DNA from 4 places in the Oceanobacillus sp. FSL K6-0251 genome. Region 1 is predicted to be linked to each of the others. Evidence: riboswitches for the same ligand, from Rfam matches in the RefSeq annotation. Region 1 holds a riboswitch; each other region holds the start of a gene.
The links. A riboswitch is a leader RNA that binds a small molecule or an ion and turns the genes downstream of it on or off. The one in region 1 is predicted to bind thiamine pyrophosphate.

Region 1 (2,202 bases):
AATCCGGAATACCTTCCGTTTCTTACTGGCGAACCTTGCTGATTTTGATCCTAGCAAAGATCGCGTGAAGGATGAAGAATTGCAGGAAGTAGACCGTTATATGCTTTATCGTCTGCAGCAGATCTTAAATAATGCACGTGATAATTATGAGCACTTTGAATTTGCACCAGTAATCAGCCAAGTCCATAATTTCTGTGCTGTTGATTTAAGCTCCTTCTATTTAGATTTTGCGAAGGATATCCTGTATATTGAAGCTGCAGACCACCCGCGCCGCCGCAGTCTTCAAACAGGCTACTATGAAATTTTAACAACACTTGTGAAATTGCTTGCTCCAATTATTCCGCATACAACGGAAGAAGTTTGGGAATACATTCCTGGAGTGGAGGAAGAAACGGTTCACTTAACAGATATTCCTGAGCCGCGGGAGGTTGCAGGTGCAAAAGACATTGTCGGAAAATGGGATCACTTTATGGAAGTAAGAGATGATGTTCTGAAAGCACTCGAAGAAGCAAGAAGCGAAAAGGTTATCGGGAAATCATTGGAAGCTAAAATTACAATCGTGCCGCTTGATGAAGAAACGAAGCAGGTGCTTGAAAACATTTCGCATCTGCATCAATACTTTATTGTTTCAGAAGCAGTTATCGCAGATGAAAAAGGAACAGGCAAAGCATATGATTATGTTGAGGTTGCTGTTGAAAAACATCCTGGAGAAACGTGTGAACGCTGCTGGGTTGTTTCAGAAACAGTAGGCGAAGACAAAGATCATCCAACACTATGTGCTAGATGTGCCAGTGTTGTCAAAGAAAATTATGAGAATTAAAAAACAGGAGCCAGCTTTCTCAAAAGCTGGCTCCTGTTTTTACATATCTGCAAATTGTAAATGCTAATTATTGTATTTTTCTTTACAATTATAAAAATTACCAGTAGACTTAATTTGTAAACTGAATAAGTATTATGCACTGGGGGAGCTGTTAAGCTGAGAAAGACATTCTGTATTGACCCTTGGCACCCGAACTAGATAATCCTAGCGTGGGGAATGTGCAGTCGATAAGGAATTAGATAATTTATCCATTTATCAATAAATCTATCAAAGGCTGCATTCTATGGAATGGGCTCTTTTTTTATTGAATATATTCCCCATTTCGCTTATATCTTTTAAGCTTAATGATCAGGAAGGGCCGCTAAGAAGCTTGGCATAACAGGGAGCAGCTCCTGCAACAAGTAATTTGTTCATTGGAGGTGACGAAATTGAAGAAACAGTGGGCGTTTATCGATACAGGATTCCGTGGTGCTGCATGGAACATGGCTTTTGATGAGTGCTTGATCAATTGGCATCAAGAAGGTAAAATTCCGCCGACATTACGTTTCTATGGCTGGGAAAAGCCCAGTTTATCGATTGGCTACTTTCAAAAAGTCGATAAGAAAATTGATCTGGAAGCAGTGGAGCGCCATCAGTGTCAGTTCGTCCGTCGTTTGACCGGCGGCAGTGCTGTGCTTCATGACGATGAATTAACGTATAGTCTGGTTATTACAGAGAGTGATCCAGATATTCCTGTATCTGTACAAGAGGCCTACCATGTACTGGCAGAAGGAATATTTGAAGGATATCGCAATTTAGGGATTCCTGCAGAATATGCAACACTGGACAGAGAAAGTGCCAGAGGAAGGACAGCAATATGCTTCGAAAAACCTGCGTTCTATGAAATGGTTGTTGACGGTAAAAAGCTTTCTGGAAACGCACAGACAAGGAAAAAAGGTGTATTGATGCAGCATGGGTCTATTCCTATGAGCATGAATACAAACATGCTTTTTGATTTATTTGTATTCTCTTCCGAAAAAATAAGAGAACGAAGCCGGGCAGCATTTTCTAAAAAAGCGGTGACGATTAATCAATTAACGAATCGAGAGCATCGGTATGATATGCTGACGGATGCATTCAAAGAAGGGTTCAAGGAAGGTTTAGGTTTAGAATTTCATCCTCTGCAATTAACCAAGGCTGAGTGGGATGAAGTAGAGCAATTAGCACAATCAAAGTATGAAACGGAAGCGTGGAATATCAACTCAAACAAGGAGCGTGCTGGCATTGGCTAAACAATCAGAATATATTCGTAAACCAGAATGGCTGAAAACAAAAATCAACACCAATGAATCATACAAAAAATTAAAGAACTTAATGCGGGATAAACGGCTGAACACAGTTTG
Region 2 (2,202 bases), 720 kb from region 1:
TGCCAGTCAATACATCTGGGACATTTCCATTCCGATGTAGAAGTATTCCATTTCTCGTCTGTAATCGTCGCGTCGAAAAACGCATCACACTGAATAACAGTTGCTCCTACGTGTGAAGCAACCTCAGCAGCCAGCGTAGATTTTCCTGCACCGCTCCCCCCGTCCAAAGCCACCACTAAGGGGCTGATTCGTCCTTTCAGGTATCCATTTATAGCGGATACGATTTGCTCGGAAGCTTTTCTTGTTACTTGAGTGTTTTTCACGATTATCCCTTCTCCGTGTCAGACACAAGATTAAATTCACTATCTACAAGTATTCATTTCTTTGGAATAAATGCTTATTAAACTAAATTTCCGGCTTTCGGCTTGTTTGCTTCTTGCCATTACGAAAATTGTATCACAAGTAAATTAGCTGCATCGTGTTTTTAACAAAATTGCGTAGTTGGTATAATAAATACTTTTCCCTTCCAGTCCAAAAAAAGAACCCTCAGATAAATGAGAGTTCTTTAACATGGAACGAATAAACCGAACCCATTAAGAAATTGGAAGCCGTTCTGTTTCTTCTTAACGACTGTTCACTTTTTTACTTTCTGAAAGCCAGCCTTCAAGATTGTAGGACATTTCCCAGAAATGGAGTTCGTATTCTTTTGCGATAATAAATTGTTCTTTTACCTTCTCTTTTTCCTTATCATTCATATCTTCAACTAAAGTGTTTAGTAAATTAATCATTTCGGTAGTTGAATCTTGAAACCAGTCACTCGCATACATTTTAATCCAGTTACGATAAATTTCCGGCTCTGGAGTGGCATTTTCATTCACTTTTCCGATGTCCGCATATAACCAATAGCATGGCAGTATGGCAGCCACAGTATGTGCTAGATTTCCAGACAGGCTTGCTCGATACAAATGCGAAGTATAGGCATACGCAGTTGGCGCTGGTTTGAAGTTATCTAAATCTGCTTGTGTAATATTTAAAATCTCAGCGTGCTCATTATGCACGGTCAGTTCAGCCTCTGCTGTAAAGCGCGCTTTATCAGCTAAAAGAGCAGTCAGCTTAAAATCTTCGGCCTGGGATGCTGCAATCGCGTGGATCTTACCGTAATGTTTTAAATAGTAAATATCTTGTAAAATATAATACTTAAATGTTTCTAGCGGCAAATCTCCTTTCACGATTCCTTGCACAAATGGGTGATGTAAACTTTGCTCCCAGCTTTCCTTCGTTGCAGCACGTAATTCATCCGTAAATTTCATAAAAAAAATCCTCCTTTAATCTTTTTTCTAAAGACTCGTAGAAGGAAGCATCTGCATACAAAAACATACACACGAAAAAATAGCGCATGGTTGTCTGCTTATTCTACTTCCCTCCGCTGGCCTTAACCAGATCAGGTTCTAAGGGTGCTAAATATACATTTATCTCAGCCGTTACGGCGCCCCTAGCAGAAAATTGAAATGTATTCGATTGTCTATTATGGTAGCAGAACAAATTGTTAAGTCAAGTCTTTTTTGTTTATAAGAAAATCAGCAAAGAAATAATCAAATCTATTAAAAAAATAGGTTTCCAAGAAGCTTAAAAAACTAGTGTGTTTCACTCGTTATCATGGATAAATCATTATCTTAATGCTAGTATCCTTCTGATTTACGGCGGTTTCTACAGCCTCTTTGATATTATCTAAACGATACTTATGGGTAATTACATCCTCGAGACCAAGGTCCTGACTGCCAATTGCCTGTATTGCTGTCGGATAACTGTTTGCATAGCGAAAAACACCGTGAATGTCGTATTCTGAATCGACGATATGGGTAATATCTACAGGTATTTCTGAGGATGCAGGTAATCCAACTAATACAATCCTTCCTCCGCGTTTCGTAATCGTCAGTGCATCCTGAACCGCCCGGCCATTACCTGAAGTTTCAACGGCGATATCCAAACCACTGCCAGCTGTTGCCTTTTCTATCTCCTCATGAATATTATCTTGTGTTGGATCAAATACCTTTGTCGCGCCAAATTTCTTCGCTAATTCTCTGCGATATGGTACCACATCCGAGCAATAGATTTCGTTCACTCCGAATATTTTCGCTGCCTTGATCGCTAACAGCCCAATAGGTCCTAAACCGGTTATCAGCATTTTATCATTGGGATGAACTTTTCCGCGCTGCATCGCATGAATGCCAACAGAAAGCGGTTCAATTAAAGCCCCTTCTT
Region 3 (2,202 bases), 2.2 Mb from region 1:
AATTACTTCTCTTATTTTTTGAAGATTCACAATATAAGAACGGTGACAGCGAAAGAATCCTTGATGAGACAAGCGCTGTTCCAATTCTTTTAAGGTAAAACCTGTAGGAAACCCCTCTCCGCGAGTATACAGATAGGATTGTCCTTCCTGACTTTCGATGTAATCAATCTCCTGCGGATCAAATAAAATAATCTTATCCTCTACTTTTGCGGAGATTTTATTTAACTGGAAAGTTTGCTTTATTTGAACCGCTTCTTCTGCTGTTTCTTTAACATTTGTTTCTGTGGAGGTTAAACGTTCTTTCTCCTCTGTTTCCACGTCCATTTGCTGTATCCCTTGCTCATTTAGACGATAGACCGTATCCGAAATGGTCACAGCACTCTCCGTACTTGTCGTTAAAATCAATACCGCTTTTTGCTGTTTCTGCAGCAATTCGACAAATTGATGGAGGACCCGTTTCGTTTCTAAATCTACATTGACCTCAGGCTCTTCGAAGATAACCACTTCCGCCTCCTGCATTAATATTCTGCCAAACTGAACACGACGCTTTTCAGAACGATTGAGCTGATGCATCTTCCATTTCGCTTTTTCCTCCAGTTGGATTTGCAATAGTACTTCCTTTATGGAAGTCTTGCTTTGATATAAAGAGCCGATAAATTTCAAATATTCCTGTACCTTCAATCTTTCATAAATGCCCTCTTCATACCAGCAAATCCCTAAAGAAGAAACGTATTTCTGCTTATCCTCCTGTAATGTCTGTTGCTTGATTTGAATCGATCCATTCCGCACATTTTCTTTTCCGATAATCATCTGCAGCAACACCGCACGTATATTAACAGTGGATTGAATTGCCTTTATTTCTCCAGGTTTTACTTCTATATCTATTTTCGGAAATAAGGTCTGGTCTCCCTGACGATATTCCATTCCGTTTATGCTTAACATGTTTCATTCCTCTTTCTATTGATAACATCCTTTATATGAGCTTGCAGTCTAATGATTATTTCATGACAAACCGTTGAATCTTTGATACAGTAGACTCAAAGATAATAATGAAAAGCAACTACTAGGGGAGCCCAACATCGCGGGCTGAGAGGGAAGCATGCTTACTTTCCGACTCTTACAAACCTGATCTGGCTAATACCAGCGTAGGGAAGTAGTCAATCAACATATGATTACTCTCAGTATACCAAATCAGGCTTCTCGATAAAGCCTGATTTTTTATTTTTACAAAGTAGTTACCTTTTCATTTCCCTTAAATTAGAAGGAGATGATTGGATTGAAAAATCGCACACGCCTGTTAACAATGATGGCTGTACTTGTTGCTATCGGAACGATTGGATCACAATTGCTCTGGTTTCCTGCCGGAGTTGCCAGAGCCTATCCTGTTCAACACGCTATCAATGTTATTGCCGGGATTATGCTCGGGCCGGGTCCGGCAGTTATTGTCGCATTGATGATTAGCCTGCTCCGAAACCTTTTAGGACTGGGAACCTTGGTTGCTTTTCCTGGAGCAATGATTGGAGCTTTTGCTGCTGGGGTATTGTATAAGAAAACGCAGAAATATCCAATGGCAGCTCTTGGAGAAATTATTGGCACCGGAATTATCGGCTCTTTCTTTGCAGTTCCGATAGCCAATCTGCTTATGGGAAGCTCTGCGGGAGCATTTGCCTTTATCCCGGCATTTGTTGTAAGCAGTGTCTCTGGTGCATTGATTGGCTGGCTGTTAGTCAGCCGTCTCCCGGCACAGCAGTTTTCTTTAACAAAATAATTTACTTTATTCTATCCAAGGAGGATTTTTATTATGAGTCAGGTTCGTTGTGCATTAACTATTGCCGGTACAGACCCTAGCGGTGGCGCCGGTATTCAAGCAGATTTAAAAACATTTCAGGAGTTAAAAACCTATGGCATGTCCGTGATCACTTCCGTTGTAGCTCAAAATACGACAGGGGTCCGCTCTGTAGAGCATATGCCTCTTTCCATGATTGAGGACCAGCTGGATGCAGTGATAGAAGATATGCCCATCCATGCTGTGAAAACAGGAATGATTGCAAGTAAGCAGATGATGGAATTAATCGTAAAAAAATTGGAGAAGGTTGATGCACCTTATGTCATGGACCCAGTGATGGTGGCTACCAGCGGGGACTCATTGATTGATGAAGAGGGCCGCAGCTTTTTACGGCAATACCTTCTTCCATTAACAAC
Region 4 (2,202 bases), 400 kb from region 1:
ATTGTAGAGCAATTCCGCGGCTTCAGTCCCCAAATGGCGGATTTCGCACAAATGGCGTTTGAAAAACGCTGGATTGAAGCGGAAGATCGTGCAGGAAAACGTCCGGGGGGCTTCTGTACAAGCTTTCCGCTCAGTGAACAAACTCGTATTTTTATGACGTACTCTGGAACACCTTCTAATATAGCTACCCTGGCTCATGAGTTGGGACATGGCTATCACCAGTATGTGATGAACGATATGAACGGTTTGAATCAAGGCTATGCAATGAATGTTGCGGAAACTGCTTCGACCTTTGCAGAAATGATTGTAGCGGATGCATCGGTGAAAATGGCGGCGACAGATGAAGAAAAATTAACGTTGTTAGAGGATAAAGTATCGCGCAGTGTGGCTTTCTTCATGAACATCCATGCACGCTTTTTATTCGAGAAACAATTCTATGAAGAACGGAAGCAAGGTATGGTCAGTACGGAACGGTTAAATGAACTTATGGTGGAAGCACAGAAGGAAGCTTACTGCGGAAGTCTGTCCGAATATGATCCGCATTTCTGGGCTTCCAAGCTGCATTTTCATATTACTGGTGTGCCATTTTATAACTTCCCGTATACATTTGGTTATTTATTCAGCCAGGGAATTTATGCTTATGCAAAGGATTATAAAGGAGATTTTGAAGCAAAATATACTGCTTTATTAAGGGATACCGGCAGAATGACCGTAGAAGAGCTTGCTGAAAAGCATTTGCAAGTAGATTTGTCCAAGCCTGAGTTTTGGGAAAATACCATCGAAATATGTAAACAGGATGTGCAGGAATTTTTGGAATTAGCGAAGAAAGTTGAAAAATAACAGGGGCTATTGCGGTTTTTTAGAAAGTGATTTATACTAAGCCTATACAAAAAAGTGAATATAAAAAGCCTGCAAGGGGAGCCTTTGGCTGAGAGTGGACATTTTCTATGTTCTGACCCTTTGAACCTGTCAGTTAGCGCTGGCGTAGGGATTGTGGACTTTTTGATGGATATAAAAGCAATGTGTGAGTGGAGTTTAAGGTATTCTCTTAAAATGTATTTTTAAAGAATACCGCCATCAAGAAGACTCCCTTGGCATTGCTTTTTTGTTGTCTAAAAAAAGATTGTTCGATGTAAATGGGGGAGAGACGATTGAAGAATAAAACATTATTTTTAGTAGAAGTAGCTATTTTTACGGCACTTGCATTACTGCTGGACATTTTACCGTTAGGATTTAAGCTTTGGCCGCAAGGAGGCTCCGTTTCTTTTGCAATGATTCCTGTCTTCATTGTAGCCTTTCGCTGGGGTCTGAAAGGAGGTTTGTTGTCCGGTTTCCTTTGGGGAATATTACAGGTGGCAACTGGTACAGCTTATATCCTGCATCCCGTACAGGGAATCATTGAGTATGGATTAGCTTTTACGGTAGTAGGGCTTGCCGGAGTGTTTTCGAAGCAGGTTATCGAAAGCATGAAAAACAAGCGGGTAAAGAAATCCTTTGTCTATATATCCGTAGGTGTATTTCTGGGATCAGCTGCTCGTTTTATTTGTCATTATATTGCCGGAATGGTTTTCTTTGGTTCAGCCGTCGAAGGACAGCCGGCGTGGCTTTATTCATTAATATATAATTCATCCTATATGGTTCCATCCTTTATTTTAAGTCTTGTTATTGTGTTCCTCCTGTTTTATAAACAGCCGAGAACATTAGTTGGAAAAGTATAACAAAAGAAAACTCCCTCACACAAAAACCTGTAGCACATCTTGCTTCAGGTTTTTCTTAAACCATTATTTTTATTTGGATAGTTTTGTTAAGTTTTATTAACATTTACTTATGGAATAGGCGTTGAACGTGAATAATGGTAGAATAAAGAAAATAAAATATATAAAGATACATTCTCACATCTTCATTTAACAAAAAAAGGGAGCTTTAAAAGAAGGAATTTTTGTCTAAGAGAACGTATATATGAATAAGGGGGATTTTCTAAGTGGGAAAACAGATTCTAATTGTGGATGACGAGCAATCGATTGTTACTTTATTAAAATATAATATGGAAAATGCCGGATTCACAACAGAGGTAGCATACGATGGAGAAGAAGCCTATCAAAAAGCTGCTGCAGATAACTATGAGTTAATTATCTTAGATGTAATGCTTCCAAAACTGGATGGAATAGAAGTATGCCGGAAGTTAAGAAAGAATGATATTGA

Region 2: another riboswitch for thiamine pyrophosphate. It lies ahead of tenA (thiaminase II); the one in region 1 lies ahead of MKY45_RS15525 (lipoate--protein ligase family protein).
Region 3: another riboswitch for thiamine pyrophosphate. It lies ahead of thiW (energy coupling factor transporter S component ThiW); the one in region 1 lies ahead of MKY45_RS15525 (lipoate--protein ligase family protein).
Region 4: another riboswitch for thiamine pyrophosphate. It lies ahead of thiT (energy-coupled thiamine transporter ThiT); the one in region 1 lies ahead of MKY45_RS15525 (lipoate--protein ligase family protein).

The regions. Positions count from the first base shown of each region.
Region 1 covers NZ_JBBORS010000001.1:3,099,761-3,101,962, reverse strand. Annotated here, with positions in the region: gene ileS (isoleucine--tRNA ligase) at 1-820, shown strand, start outside; TPP riboswitch at 952-1,054, shown strand; gene MKY45_RS15525 (lipoate--protein ligase family protein) at 1,249-2,091, shown strand; gene lipA (lipoyl synthase) at 2,084-2,202, shown strand, end outside.
Region 2 covers NZ_JBBORS010000001.1:2,378,762-2,380,963, reverse strand. Annotated here, with positions in the region: gene MKY45_RS11995 (uridine kinase family protein) at 1-263, opposite strand, end outside; gene tenA (thiaminase II) at 564-1,250, opposite strand; TPP riboswitch at 1,342-1,444, opposite strand; gene MKY45_RS11985 (NAD(P)-dependent alcohol dehydrogenase) at 1,595-2,202, opposite strand, start outside.
Region 3 covers NZ_JBBORS010000001.1:902,926-905,127, reverse strand. Annotated here, with positions in the region: gene MKY45_RS04540 (LytTR family transcriptional regulator DNA-binding domain-containing protein) at 1-942, opposite strand, end outside; TPP riboswitch at 1,056-1,169, shown strand; gene thiW (energy coupling factor transporter S component ThiW) at 1,304-1,768, shown strand; gene thiD (bifunctional hydroxymethylpyrimidine kinase/phosphomethylpyrimidine kinase) at 1,802-2,202, shown strand, end outside.
Region 4 covers NZ_JBBORS010000001.1:2,700,659-2,702,860, reverse strand. Annotated here, with positions in the region: gene MKY45_RS13590 (M3 family oligoendopeptidase) at 1-840, shown strand, start outside; TPP riboswitch at 905-1,009, shown strand; gene thiT (energy-coupled thiamine transporter ThiT) at 1,152-1,718, shown strand; gene MKY45_RS13580 (response regulator transcription factor) at 1,982-2,202, shown strand, end outside.